DNA from 2 places in the Micromonospora sp. NPDC023644 genome. Region 1 is predicted to be linked to the other one. Evidence: riboswitches for the same ligand, from Rfam matches in the RefSeq annotation. Region 1 holds a riboswitch; the other holds the start of a gene.

Region 1 (7,149 bases):
GTCGCCCCAGTTGCGCCGGGAGAACGGCAGGAACACCCAGAAGGTGAGGAACCAGAGCCCGGTGAGGCCGCTGAGCACCAGGGCGATGCTCCGGTCCAGCACGAAGTCGGTGATCAGCAGGACCGCGCTGACCATCGAGATCAGCATGAAGGCGAGGCCGCCGCTGGCCATCCGGTGGGCGAACCGGACCAGCTCCGGCTTGCGGCCCTGCCGGAACAGCGCGCGGTGGAACGCCACCGGCGAAATGATCATCGCGGTGGCGGCGGCCGCCGCCAGCAACGCGACGATGTAGACGTCCTTCTGGAAGCCGCTGGTGCGGGTGAAGCCGTTGCTGAACGGCAGGGTGAGGAGGAAGGCGAAGAGGATCTGCACACCGGTCTGGGCGACCCGCAGTTCCTGGAGCAGGTCGGCGAAGTTGCGCTGCCAGCGCTGCTTCTCGGTTTCCTTGGACACGCGCTACCTCCGGTCAGACGGTACTGCCGGCGGGGGGCGGCCGGCGGCAGCATCGCTCATGCCCCACCGGCCGACGCGCGAAACCGACTCACGTCGTCACCGGAGGCGCCGGTCCGCCCGATCAGGAGCCGCGCCGGATCCGGCCGGCGTAGCGGGCCTCCAGGGCGCTGTTGTGCTCGTCGCCCCCGGCGATGTTGGCCGACAGGTAGACCGGGGGACGCTCCCCCGCCGCCAGCAGCCGGGCCACCACCTCGACCGTGATCTGCTGCGCCAGCAGCGCCGCCGTGATCGACGAGACCGCGCCGACCGCGCCGCCGCCGGGCAGCGGCAGCGTCGCGTCGCCGTACGGGGCGCCGTTGTCGAGCACCACGTCGGCGAAGTCGGCGAGCTTGCGCCCCGACGGGTGACGCGAGGTCATCTGCCCGGAGTGCTGCGCCGAGGTGATCGCGACCAGCCCGTGGCCCTTCTCCTTGACCAGCGACGCGAACTCCACCATCGCGCCGTTCACGCCGGAGTTGGAGGCGAGCACGAAGACATCCCGGGGGCCGATCGGGGCCAGCTCGTAGAGGCGGTGCGCCACCGACGGGTCGCGCTCCAGCAACGGCCCGAGCACGTCCGTCGGGGCGCCGCCGAGCAGCACCAGGTCCCGCAGGGCGATCCGGTTCGTCGGCACCAGCCCGCCGGCCCGCCCGGCGATCTCCATGGCCAGCGCCTCGGAGTGGCCGGTGCCGAACGCCTGGACCACGCCGTCGGCGCGTACCGCCTCGGCGATCAGGTCGGCGGCCCGCCCCACCGCCTCGCGTTGGCTCTCGGCCACCCGGTTCATCGTGGCGGTCACCACGGCCAGGAACTCCTCGGCGCTCACCGGCATGTCTGCTCCGTCCATGTCGTACCTCCGTCGGGGTGGGGGGCCCGGCGTCCGCCGGGCGGTGTCGCGGGGAGGGTCACACCGGGTCGTGCACGCGGGCCAGGATCGCCTCGGCCAGCGGGGCGGGCGCCTCGTCGGGGATCCAGTGGCTCACCCGGGGCAGCTCGACGAAGCGGTAGTCGCCGGTCACGTGCTCGGCGCACGCCTCGGCGGCGGTCCGGCCGATCGCGATGTCGCGGCCGCTCCACACGAACGTGGTCGGCACCGCCACCGGCCCGGTGGCCGCCAGGTCCCGGCGGGACATGGCGCGGTACCAGTTCAGCGCGGCGGTCAGCGCGCCCGGCTCGCGCATCGGGTCCGCGTACGCGGCCACCCGCGCGTCGTCGCCGACCCCGTGCAGCATCCGGCGCAGCCCGGTCGCGCCCAGCACGAGCAGCGCCTTCTCCGCCTTGCCCGGCTTGCGGAACAGCGTCATGTACGCCGAGCGCGCCTTCTGCCCCGCGTCCTCGGCCAGCGCCCAGGCCATCGCGCCGGGGTGCGGCACCGAGACCGCGGTCAGCGTGCGGACCCGCTCGGGATGGTGGGCCGCGACGGCCCAGGCCACGATCGCGCCCCAGTCGTGCCCCACCAGGTGCGCCGCGTCGACGCCCAGCCCGTCGAGCAGGCCCACCGCGTCGGCGACCAGCTCCGGCAGCCGGTACGCCTCGACCGCCTCGGGTCGCGCGCCCGGCGAGTAGCCGCGCTGGTCCGGCGCGTACGTGCGCAGGCCGGCGGCATGCAGCGCCGGCACCACGTCGTCGAACTCCCCGCCGTGCTGGGGGAAGCCGTGCAGCAGCAGGACGGGCGCGCCGCCCTCCGGTCCGCCGACGCGGACGTCGAACGTGAACCCCCGGGCCTCGATCCGCATGATCGTGAGCCTACCCACGGTGGGCGCGGGTCACTCGTACTGTTGCCGGGGTGGGGGCACCTGCCGCCAGGACTCCACGTCCAGGTAGGGGATCTCGGCGTCGTTGACCGGGTCCCGGGCGATCCGGTCGCTGTAGCGGCCGGTCACCTCGATCCAGGTGTCGTCGGCGAGCCGGTCGGGGGCCGCGCCGGTCAGGCCCAGCTTCACCGGCCGCCCGTCGGCGGCGCAGCAGGAGAGCACCATCCGGGCCAGCAGCGGCCGGCCGTCGGGGCCGGTGGTGACGAAGCCGGTCAGTTGGACCCGGCGGTCGCCGATCGAGGCGCCCCGGTCGAACAGCGCCCGGGAGGCGTAGTCGAGCACGGCCACCCGCACCGGGTCGCCGTCGGGCAGCGGCGGGTAGTCGGACGGCTGCTGGCGGGTGGAGACGGCGGTGCCGGCCTGGCCGGCCGCGTACGAGCCCAGGGCCGGCGGGGCGACCAGCAGCAGGCCCAGCACGGGCAGGATCAGCAACCAGCCGACCCGCGGCTCGTGGTGGTCGTGCGCGTCGTCGTGGTCTGGTGCGTCGTGCTGGTCGGCGGGCGTGCGCCGCAGGATGGGGCGCAGCTCGTAGAAGAGGGTCATGACCGCGGCGGCCACCAGCAGCAGGCCGGCGGCGATCAGGAAGGGCCGCAGCCCTTCCTTGACGTAGCGCAGGTGCAGGTCGGTGAGGCTGGCCCGGACCACCGCGCCCCCGAGCAGCAGCAGGACGACCGCCTGCGCCTGCCGGTTCACAGCAGCACCGCCCCGGTCGCGGCGGCCACCGCGACGGCCACCGCGAAGGTGGTCGGGGCGAACCGCAGCGCGAACCGCCGGCCGAAGACTCCGGCCTGCATCGAGATGAGCTTGAGGTCGACCATCGGCCCCACCACCAGGAAGACCAGTCGGGAGGTCAGCGAGAACTGCGACAGCGAGGCGGCGACGAAGGCGTCCGCCTCGGAGCAGAGCGAGAGCAGCACCGCGAGCCCCGCCAGCGCGAGCACCGAGAGCACGGGTTCGTCGGCGAGGGTCTGCAACCAGCGCTCCGGCACGACGACGTTGATCGTGGCCGCCGCCGCGGCGCCGATCACCAGGAACCCGCCGGCGTGTGTGACGTCGTGCCGGACCGCCCCCCAGAACGCCCGCCCGCGCGAGCTGTCGTCCAGCTCCGGGCGGCGCGGCAGCCGGATCCAGTCGGCCCGGCCGAGGCGCAGCCACAGCCAGCCCATGACCATCGCGACGACCAGGCTCGCGACGGCCCGGCCGAGGACCATCGCCGGGTCTTCGGGGAAGGCCACCGCGGTGGCGGTGAGCACGATCGGGTTGATCGCCGGGGCGGCGAGCAGGAACGCCAGGGCGGCGGCGGGGGTGACCCCGCGCCGGATCAGCGAGCCGGCGATCGGCACGGCCCCGCACTCGCAGCCGGGCAGCACCACGCCGGCCGCGCTGGCCACCGGCACCGCGAGCGCGGGATGGCGCGGCAGCGCCCGGGCCCAGAACGACCGGGGCACGAAGACCGCGATCACCGCGGAGAGCAGCACCCCGAAGACCAGGAACGGCACCGCCTGCACCATGACCGAGACGAAGACGGTGGTCCAGGTCTGCAACCGGGGCGCGGAGAGGGCGCGGGCGAGCGGCTCGCGGAAGACGATCAGCAGGATCAGCAGGCCGGCGAGCACCTCCACCGACCCGATCCGCCGCTCCGGGCGGCGGGGCGCCGCCGGCGTCTTTTCGCGTACGCCCGGGGCGGCCACGCCCACCGCGCCCGGGTGCGGCCCGTCCGGCGCGCGGCGGTCAGCCTCGGATGTCACGTACGTGTCCCTCTGCCGGTTCTCCAGTGGCCGTCCGAGAGTACCGGGGCGAAATCGACCGCGTCGATCGAACGCGCTGGTGAGCTGCGGAAAGATCACTTTGCCCGATGATCTTCAAAGGTGTTAGCGTCGGCGCGACAACTTCACATCCGACAGGGGAGCGCACAGCGCTGAGAGTGCGGGCACCGCCCGCAGACCCTCGAACCTGATCTGGGTAATGCCAGCGCAGGGAGTTCGGTCGACCTCCAGCCGCGTCGACGTCCGGCACATCCGGGCGCGGCGTGCGTCTTCTCCTGGTTCTCGTTCGGGACTGGGAGCAATCATGCGAGACAACAACACCACCACCCGGTGGCGCACCGTCGACGTCGTCGTCGCCGCGGTGATCGCGGTGGCCTTCGGCGTCATCTTCTGGGCCTGGGGCCTGCTGTGGCGGGCCGTCGACCCGGCGTTCGCGTTCTTCCCCGCCGGCCAGGCGATCATGTACGGCGTGTGGCTGGTCCCGGCCGTCCTCGGCGGCCTGGTGATCCGCAAGCCCGGCGCGGCGCTCTTCTGCGAGGCGGTGGCGGCGACGGTCTCCGCGCTGCTCGGCTCGGAGTGGGGCGGCGTCACCATCGTCCAGGGCCTGATCCAGGGGCTCGGCGCCGAGCTGGCCTTCGCCGCGTTCCGCTACCGCTCGTTCCGGCTGCCCACCGCGCTGCTCGCCGGCGCGCTGACCGGCCTCGGCGCGGCGCTGTTCGACTTCTTCGTCTGGAACAGCGAGTACGCCCTGGGCAGCTACCGGATCCCGTACGCCCTGCTCACCATCGTCAGCGCCACCGTCGTCGCCGGTGCCGGCGGCTGGGCCCTGACCCGCGCCCTGGCCACCACGGGCGCCCTGGACCGGTTCCCCGCCGCCCGCGACCGCGCCCCGATCTGACCCGCACCACGGAATCGGGGCCGATCATGAGGTTGACGGCGACGTGGATCTCCGTGGGCGCCGCCAACCTCATGATCGGCGCCCGCGGGCGGGCCCGAAGGGGGGCGCGGTGGGGGCGGTGACGCTGCGGGGGTTCGGGTGGCGGCACGCCGGGCGGCGGGCGTGGGCCGTACGCGGGGTGGACCTGCGCGTCGAGGCCGGCGAGCGGGTGCTGCTGCTGGGACCCTCCGGGGCCGGCAAGAGCACCCTGCTCGCCGCGCTGGCCGGGCTGCTGCCCGAGGACTCGGGCGAGCAGGAGGGCACCGTCGAGATCGACGGGCTCGACCCCCGCAAGGGCCGGGAGCGGGTGGGCATCGTCTTCCAGGACCCGCAGACCCAGCTCGTGATGGCCCGCAGCGGCGACGACGTGGCGTTCGGGCTGGAGAACCGGGGGGTCCCCGCCGGGGAGATCTGGCCCCGCGTCGACGAGGCGCTGACCCGGGTCGGCTTCCCGTACCCCCGGGACCGCCCCACCGCCGCGCTCTCCGGCGGCGAGCAGCAACGGCTCGCCCTGGCCGGGGTGCTGGCGCTGCGGCCCGGGTTGCTGCTGCTCGACGAGCCGACCGCCAACCTCGACCCGACCGGCGCGGCGCTGATCCGGGCGGCGGTGGCCGGCGCGCTGGACGCCGACACCACGCTGATCCTGGTCGAGCACCGGGTCGCCGAGGCGCTGCCCCTGGTCGACCGGGTGGTCGTGCTCGAACCCGGCGGCGGCGTCCGCGCCGACGGCACGCCCGAGGCGGTCTTCGGCACGCACGGCGACGCGCTCGCCGACGAGGGCGTCTGGGTGCCCGGCCGCCCGGTACCGCCCCGCCACGCGACCGCGCCGGCCGGCGACGTGCTGCTCACCGCCGACCGGCTCGCCCTGCCGCCCCGGCTGGCCGCCGTCGACCTGGCGGTACGCGCCGGCGAGGCGCTCGCCGTCCTCGGGCCCAACGGGGCCGGCAAGTCGACCCTCGCCCTGCTGCTCGGTGGCCTGCTCAAGCCCGGAGCCGGCCGGGTCGCGGCGACGACGGCACTGGCCGGCGACGACGCCCGCACTCCCCCGCACCGCTGGCGCGCCCCGGCGCTGGCCCGCCGGGTCGGCTCGGTCTTCCAGGACCCGGAGCACCAGTTCGTCACCAACACCGTCTTCGACGAGCTGGCGCTCGGCCCGCGCCGCACCGGCCAGCCCGAGGCGGCGGTCCGGTCCATCGTGGACGGACTGTTGTCCCGGCTGCGGCTGACGAAGCTCGCGGCGGCCAACCCGTACACCCTCTCCGGCGGGGAGGCGCGGCGGCTGAGCGTCGCGACCGCCCTGGCCACCGCGCCCCGCCTGCTCGTCTGCGACGAACCGACCTTCGGCCAGGACCGGCGCACCTGGCTGGAGCTGGTGGACCTCTTCGCCGAGCTGCGCGACGCCGGGCACGGCCTGGTCGCCGTGACCCACGATGCGGAGTTCGTCGCCGCCCTGGCAGACCGCCGCCTCACCCTGGAGCGGGCGTGACCAGCCCCGACCGGACCGCCGCACCGGTCACCCAGCCGGATCGCCGCCTCACCCTGGAGCGCCCGTGACCAGCCCCGACCGGACCGCCGCACCGGTCACCCAGCCGGGCCGCCGCCTCACCCGGGAGCGGGCGTGATCAGTTTCGAGCCCGTCGCCGCGCCGGAGGCGCCGCTGGCCCGGCGCAACCCGGTGGCCAAGCTCGCCGCGGCGCTGGTGTTCTCGTTCATCCTGATCGCCACCCTGGACCCGGTGGCCCCGGCCATCGCGATCGCCGTCGAACTGGCCGTGCTGCCGCTGTTCGGGGTCCGCCTCCGGGTGTTGGCGCGGCGGGCCTGGCCGCTGCTCGTCGGCGCGGTCGGCGTGGTGGTGACGCTGGTGCTCTTCGCGGCCGAGCGCTCCGGCCGGGTGCTGGTCGAGGCCGGCCCGGCGGTGGTCACCTCCGGGGTGCTGCTCACCGCGCTCGGCCTGGTGCTGCGCATGTTCGCGGTCGCGCTGCCCGGCGTGATCGTCTTCGCCACCACGGACCCGACGGACCTGGCGGACGCGCTGATCCAGAACGCGAAGGCGCCGGCCCGGTTCGCCATCGGGGCGCTGGCCGCGTTCCGGCTCGTGCCGCTGCTGGGGCAGGAGTGGCAGATGATCTCCATGGCCCGC
Region 2 (7,149 bases), on a different contig from region 1:
CGCCGCCAACCCGCGCGAGGTCGAGTTCTCCGTCGCCGGCCGCGACTACGCCCTGGCCTCCTCCGCCGGCGTCTTCTCCGCCGCCCGCCTCGACCCCGGCACGGCGGTGCTGCTGCGCAAGGCCGACCTGCCGTCCGCCGGGACCACCGGTGCCCTGCTCGACCTTGGCTGCGGCTTCGGGCCGATCACCTGCGTGCTCGCCAACTCGGCGCCCTCGGCCACCGTGTGGGCCGTCGACGTCAACGAACGGGCCCGGGAACTCACCGCGGCCAACGCCGCGCGGGTCGGCGCGGCCGACCGGGTACGCGTCGCCGCGCCGGACGACGTACCCGCCGACCTGTCCTTCGCCCAGCTCTGGTCCAACCCCCCGATCCACGTCGGCAAGGACGAACTGCACGGGATCCTGCTGCGCTGGCTGCCCCGGCTCGCCCCGGACGGCGTCGCCTGGCTGGTGGTGGCCCGCTACCTCGGCGGGGACTCGTTGCAGCGCTGGCTGGTCGAGCAGGGCTGGCAGGTGGGGCGGCACGCCAGCCAGAAGGGCTACCGGGTGCTGCGGGTCACCCGGTAAATGGTTGGGCCGTCGGGCCCGTGCTCGGGCAGGATGCCGACGTGGGATACGTGGACGTGGCAGCGGTCGGGCACATCCTTCCCGACGGTCGGGAGCTCTTCGCCGACGTGTCGTTCCGGGTCGGGGAGGGCGCCAAGGTGGCCCTGGTCGGGCCCAACGGCGCCGGCAAGACGACGCTGCTGCGGATGGTCGCCGGCGACCTGCCGGTGAAGACCGGCGCGGTCGCGCGCTCCGGCGGGCTGGGCGTGATGCGCCAGTTCATCGGGATGATCGGCGACGAGTCCACGCTGGCCGACCTGGCCCTGTCGCTGGCCCCGCCGGCGCTGCGCGACGCCGGCCGCCGCCTGGTCGAGACCGAGGGGGCCATGCGCGCCGCCGAGGTCCGCGGCAAGTACAGCACCGCCGCCGGCAAGGCCCAGCTGGCGTACGCGGACGCGCTCGCGGCCTGGGGCGAGGTCGGCGGCTACGACGCCGAGGTGCTCTTCGACACGGTCGCCACCATCGTGCTCGGCCTGCCCTGGGACAGCGCCCGGGAACGGCCCGTCCGGACGCTCTCCGGCGGCCAGCAGAAGCGCTTCGCCCTCGAGCTGCTGCTCCGCGGCCCCGACGAGGTGCTGCTCCTCGACGAGCCGGACAACTTCCTCGACGTGCCGGGCAAGCGCTGGCTGGAGGGGCGGCTGCGCGAGTCCGGCAAGTCGGTGCTCTACGTCTCGCACGACCGGGAGCTGCTCGCCCACACCGCCGACCGGGTGGTCGCCGTGGAGGGTGGCAGCGCGTGGGTGCACCCGGGCGGCTTCGCGAGCTGGCACGAGGCTCGGGTGGCCCGGCACGCGCGCCTCGACGAGCTGCGCAAGCGGTGGGACGAGGAGCACCAGAAGCTGCGCGAGCTGATGCTGATGTACAAGCAGAAGGCCGCGTACAACGACGGGATGGCGTCGCGCTACCAGGCGGCGCAGACCCGGCTGCGCAAGTTCGAGGAGGCCGGGCCGCCGCCCGTACCGCCGAAGGACCAGGACATCCGGATGAAACTGACCGGTGGGCGGACCGGCAAGCGCGCGGTGGTCTGCGAGCAGCTGGAGCTCGACGGCCTGACCTTCCCATTCGACCTGGAGATCTGGTACGGCGACCGGGTCGCGGTGCTCGGCGCCAACGGCACGGGGAAGTCGCACTTCCTGCGGCTGCTGGCCCGGGGCGGCACCGACCCCGACCCCGCCAACGGCCCGGTCGACGGCGCCCTCGCGCTCGCGCCGGTGGCCCACGACGGGGTGGCCCGGCTCGGCGCGCGGGTGCGCCCGGGGCACTTCTCGCAGACCCACGACCGGCCGGAGCTGATGGGGAAGACCCTCGTCGAGATCCTCTGGCGGGGCGACGAGCACCGGGCCGGCATGGACCGGCACGCCGCGATGGCGGCGCTGAGCCGGTACGAGCTGGCGGGGCAGGGCGACCAGCGCTTCGGCACCCTCTCGGGCGGTCAGCAGGCACGCTTCCTGGTGCTGCTGCTGGAGCTGTCCGGCGCGACGTTGCTGCTGCTCGACGAGCCCACCGACAACCTCGACCTGGCGTCGGCGGAGGCGCTGGAGGCCGGGCTGACCGCGTTCGAGGGGACCGTGGTGGCGGTGACCCACGACCGCTGGTTCACCCGCTCCTTCGACCGGTTCGTGCTCTTCCGGGGCGACAACGAGGTGGTGGAGACCCCGGAGCCGGTCTGGGACGTGGCGTGATCCCCGCCGGCCTGGCCGACCGCCTCTGCACGGTCGGCGGGGTCGTCGCCGTCGCCCTCGGCGGCAGCCGGGCCCGGGGCGAGCACCGGCCCGACTCCGACTGGGACCTCGGCCTCTACACCCGCTCGGTTTCTATTCGTCCGCGTACGCCGGCGAGGTGGCGCTCTGCCGGGTGCTCGGCGACCCGACCGGTGAGCTGACCGCGTTGCGCGAGGAGACCCGCGCGTACCCGCCGGCCCTGGCCGACGCCCTGACGGCCGGCGGGTGGGAGGCCCGGTTCCTGGTCGACGGCGCGGCCAAGGCGGTCGCGGCCGGCGACGGCGGGTACGTGGCCGGCTGCCTGTTCCGGGCGGTCGGCGTACTCGCCCAGGTGCTGCACGCCCGGGCCGGACGGTGGCTGGTCAACGAGAAGGGCACGCTCGCCGCCGCCGGGCGGCTGCCGGGCGCGCCACCCGACTTCGCCCGGCGGGCGCAGGAGCTGCTCGGCGCGGTCGGACACACGCCGGACGAGCTGGCCGGCACGCTCGCCGCCGCCCGGCGGCTCGTCGCCGACGTGCTCGACTGACCGTTCGCGACGTACGCCGGATGGGCTTCGTGGTCTGCGGGGCCTGGTTCGGCTTCGCGGTCCGTGCGTGTGGTGGGCTTCGTGGTCCACGGCGTGGCGCGGCCGGGCGGCATAGGGTGGATCTCGTGACTGAGATGACCTACCGCCGGTTGGGCGACTCCGGGCTCGTGGTGTCCGTGGTCGGCATCGGCTGCAACAACTTCGGCCGCAAGCTCGACCTCGACGGCACCCGGGCGGTGGTCGACGCCGCGCTCGACGCCGGAATCAACTTCTTCGACACCGCCGACATCTACGGCGAGCCGCAGGGCGGCTCCGAGGAACTGCTGGGCCAGGCGCTCAAGGGCCGGCGCGACGACGTGGTGGTGGCCACCAAGTTCGGCATGGACATGAACGGCATGAACGGCCCCGACTTCGGCGCCCGGGGCGCGCGTCGCTACATCGCCCGGGCGGTCGAGGCGTCGCTGCGCCGCCTCGGCACCGACCACATCGACCTGTACCAGATGCACGAGCCCGACCCGGGCACCCCGATCGACGAGACGCTCGCCGTGCTCGACGACCTCGTCCGCGCCGGCAAGGTCCGCTACCTGGGCAACTCCAACTTCGCCGGCTGGCAGATCGCCGACGCGGACTGGGTGGCGTCGTCGAACGGCCGGTCCCGGTTCATCAGCGCCCAGAACCACTACAGCCTGCTGGAGCGCGGCGTCGAGGCCGAGGTGGTGCCGGCGTGCGAGCGGTTCGGCCTCGGGCTGCTGCCGTTCTTCCCGCTGGCCAACGGGCTGCTCACCGGCAAGTACAAGCGCAACGAGGCCCCGCCGGCCGGCAGCCGCCTCGCCGGTGGCGGCCGGTACGCCCAGCGACTCGCCGCCGCCGACTGGGACACCATCGAGGCGATCGAGGCGTACGCCGCCGAGCGGGGCCTGTCGATGCTCCAGGTGGCGATCGGCGGGCTGGCCGCCCAGCCGGCGGTGACCTCGGTGATCGCCGGCGCCACCACGCCCGAGCAGGTACGCGCCAACGCGGAGGCGGGCACCTGGCAGCCCACCGACGAGGACCTGGACGCCCTGCGCGCTGTCCTCTGACGAGGGTGCGCCCGGCGGGCTATGTCCCGTTCGGGGCAGGGCCCCGGCTTCCACGGGTGGAACGCCAGGTACGTTTCCCACACCGGGAGGCAGCCCTGGTGTTCCACCCGTCCGGTCGGCCTTCCGCGGGTGGTCGTCCGTGGATGCGTGTCGGGCGGACTGGCCGCCGCGTCACCTGCCGGCGCGTTCATGCAGAGCGGCGGTGACCAGGCGTACCGTCCGGGTCCGGTACCGGAGCACGTCGTCGGCGGTGAAGCGGAGGACGACCCAGCCGGCCGCGCGTAACGCGTTCAGCCGGGCGACGTCCTGCCGGAAGTGGGCGCGCTCGCGGTGGTGGTCGCCGTCGTACTCGACCGCGACGCGCAGCTCCGGCCACGCCAGGTCGACCCGACCGACGAACCGTCCCGTGGCGTCGCGCACGTCGTGCTGTGCCGTGGGTGGGGGGAGCCCGGCGTCGAGCAGGAGCAGCCGCAACCGGCTCTCCATCGGAGATTCACTCAGGGGCTCGGCCAGCGCCAGCACCTCCCGCAGCAGCGGCAGTCCGGGCCAGCGGGGTTGAGCGTCGGCGTACGCCCGCAGGGCCGGCAGCTTGACCACCCGGCGGTGCAGCAATGCGTCGACGGCGACCAAGGCCTCGGCGCGCGGTCTCTGCCGTCCGAGGTCGAACGCCGTCCGCAGCGGTGTGGTGACCGGTAGGCCACCGAAGCTGGTCAGGTCGCTTTCCGGCAGCGTCGAACGGGTGACGGAAAGCCGCGGGTGCGGCCGCAGCCTTGCCGACCGCGGCAGTAGGACGCTGACCGGCGCATCCCGGACCAGCAGGTCGACGCCCCACAGGTACGCGGCGCTCGCCCCGGCGATGGCGGCACCGGCGGGCAGGAGCAGGGCGGCCGCGTCGCACCAGAGCCGATGATCGGATGCGCTCTGAGCGTTCCGGTGCACGTATACGTCGGGGAAGAGGCGTTGCCAGGTCGACCCGCGCAGCATGGCGCGGGTCAGCAGCCCTTCGGCGACGGCGGTGCTGCCCCGGAACGGCAGGAAGGCGAGCCGGGGCGGTACCCGGGCGGCGGAGGGCATCCGGACAGCATGGCGTGACGGTACGGTCACGCGCCGCCCCGGCCGTCGGGATCGGGCGGTCGGTGTGAAATCCGCATCCCGACCTTGGCGGATCCGGCGATCCGTCGTACGGTGACACCCGCAAGTGACCCACGGGAGCCCGGTGGACCGGGCTGAGAGGGGGGCTGTGAGCCCCCGACCGTCGAACCTGATCCGGGTAATGCCGGCGCAGGGAGGAGTGTTGCCGTGCCGTCCCTCGGGCGACTGCATCTCATCACCGACACCCGACCCGGGCGGGATCCGCTCGCCGTGCTGCGGGCCGCCCTTCCGGTGGCCCGCGCGGAACTGGTCGTGCAGGTCCGGGTGACCGACGACGCCACCGACCGGGAGGCGTACGACCTGGCCCGCCGGGCGGTCGCGCTCTGCGGCCGGTACGACGCCACCTGCCTGGTGAACGACCGGCTGCACGTGGCGCTGGCCGTGGGCGCCGCCGGTGGGCACGTCGGCGCGGACGACCTGCCCGTCGGCGCGGCCCGCCGGGTGCTCGGCGCGACCGCCGTGCTCGGCGCCACCGCGCGCGATCCGGGGACGGCCGCCGAGGCGGTCGCCGCCGGGGCCAGCTACCTGGGCGTGGGCCCCTGCCACGCCACCAGCACCAAGGCGGGGCTGCCGGCGCCGATCGGCCCGGCGGGGGTACGCGCCGTCGCCGACGCCGTGGACGTGCCGGTCGTCGCGATCGGCGGGGTGACCGCCGCCAGGGTGCCCGCGCTGGTGGCCGCGGGGGCGTACGGGGTGGCGGTGGTGGGGGCGCTATCCGGGGCGGCCGACCCGGCCCGGGCGACGGCGGAGCTGCTGGGAGCGCTGGGGTGCTGACCCGACCGGACGTCGCCGTGGTGGGGGCGGGACCGGTCGGGCTGGCGATCGCCTGGCGCTGCGCGGCGCGCGGGCTCCGGGTCGTCGTGCACGACCCCGCCCCGGGCTCCGGCGCGTCCCACGTCGCCGCCGGGATGCTCGCGCCGGTCGCCGAGGCGTACTTCGGCGAGCACGAGCTGACCGGGCTGCTGACCGCCTCCGCCGCCCGCTGGCCGGCGTTCGCCGCCGAACTGACCGCCGCCAGCGGTGTGGACGTCGGCTACCGGACCGAGGGCACGCTGATGGTCGGGCTCACCGCCGACGACCTGGCCGAGGCGCGCCGGCTGTGGGCGTACCAGCAGGGGATCGGACTGCCGGTGACGCCGCTGCGCCCCTCGGCGCTGCGGGACCGCGAGCCGGCGCTGGCGCCCCGGGTGCGCGGCGGCGCGCTCGCCGCCACCGACCACCAGGTCGACCCGCGCCGGCTCGTGCCCGCGCTGCGCACGGCCGCCGAGCGGGCCGGCGCCACGCTGGTCCCCGCCGCCGTGCGCACCCTGTCCGACGTGGACGCCGGGGTCACGGTGGTCGCGGCCGGCTGCGGCGCGGCGGCCCTGACGGGGCTGCCGGTGCGGCCGGTGAAGGGGCAGGTGGTCCGGCTCCGCGCGCCCGGCGGCGGCGCGCCGGGCTTCCGGCACGTCGTCCGGGGGTACGCCGACGGCGAGCACGTCTACCTCGTCCCCCGCGCGGACGGGGAGGTGGTGGTGGGTGCGACCGTCGAGGAGCGCTCCGACACCGACGTCTCCGCCGGGGCGGTGCTGCGCCTGCTCCGCGCCGCCGTCGACCTGCTGCCCGAGCTGGCCGAGTACGACCTGGTCGAGACCCTCGCCGGCCTGCGCCCCGGCACCCCCGACAATGCCCCCATCCTCGGCCCGCTGCCCGGCCGGCCCGGCGTGCTCGCCGCGACCGGGCACCACCGGCACGGCATCGTGCTCACCCCGGTCACCGCCGACCTGATCGCCGACCTGGTCGGCACGGGTGTGGCGGACCCGATGCTCGCCCCCTTCACCCCGGCCCGCTTCGCGCCGGCCGCGACCGCCGGACCCACCGCCCGCCCGCCCGCATCCGAGAAGGAGCACACGTGGAACTGACCGTGAACGGCGCCGGGCGCAGCCTGCCCGGCGGCTCGACCGTGGCGGACCTGGTCCGCGCGGTCACCGACCAGCAGCGCGGCCTCGCCGTCGCGGTCAACGGGGAGGTGGTGCCGCGTACGGGCTGGCCGGCGACCCCGCTGCGCGACGGCGACCGCGTCGA

What was found. A riboswitch is a leader RNA that binds a small molecule or an ion and turns the genes downstream of it on or off. The one in region 1 is predicted to bind thiamine pyrophosphate.
Region 2: linked by a shared signal. The riboswitch ahead of thiE (thiamine phosphate synthase) and the one ahead of AB0G08_RS22390 (ECF transporter S component) in region 1 are both predicted to bind thiamine pyrophosphate.

Annotation. Positions count from the first base shown of each region.
Region 1 is NZ_JBFABA010000037.1:10,717-17,865, forward strand. It holds gene AB0G08_RS22365 (DUF6328 family protein) at 1-453, opposite strand, end outside; gene AB0G08_RS22370 (SIS domain-containing protein) at 575-1,324, opposite strand; gene AB0G08_RS22375 (alpha/beta hydrolase) at 1,398-2,228, opposite strand; gene AB0G08_RS22380 (TIGR03943 family protein) at 2,259-2,999, opposite strand; gene AB0G08_RS22385 (permease) at 2,996-3,997, opposite strand; TPP riboswitch at 4,199-4,304, shown strand; gene AB0G08_RS22390 (ECF transporter S component) at 4,377-4,970, shown strand; gene AB0G08_RS22395 (ABC transporter ATP-binding protein) at 5,080-6,495, shown strand; gene AB0G08_RS22400 (energy-coupling factor transporter transmembrane component T) at 6,628-7,149, shown strand, end outside.
Region 2 is NZ_JBFABA010000048.1:4,409-11,557, reverse strand. It holds gene AB0G08_RS24815 (methyltransferase) at 1-568, shown strand, start outside; gene AB0G08_RS24810 (ATP-binding cassette domain-containing protein) at 610-2,289, shown strand; gene AB0G08_RS24805 (nucleotidyltransferase domain-containing protein) at 2,286-2,489, shown strand; gene AB0G08_RS24800 (hypothetical protein) at 2,447-2,854, shown strand; gene AB0G08_RS24795 (aldo/keto reductase) at 2,971-3,933, shown strand; gene AB0G08_RS24790 (DUF559 domain-containing protein) at 4,105-5,007, opposite strand; TPP riboswitch at 5,130-5,238, shown strand; gene thiE (thiamine phosphate synthase) at 5,233-5,859, shown strand; gene thiO (glycine oxidase ThiO) at 5,853-6,986, shown strand; gene thiS (sulfur carrier protein ThiS) at 6,977-7,149, shown strand, end outside.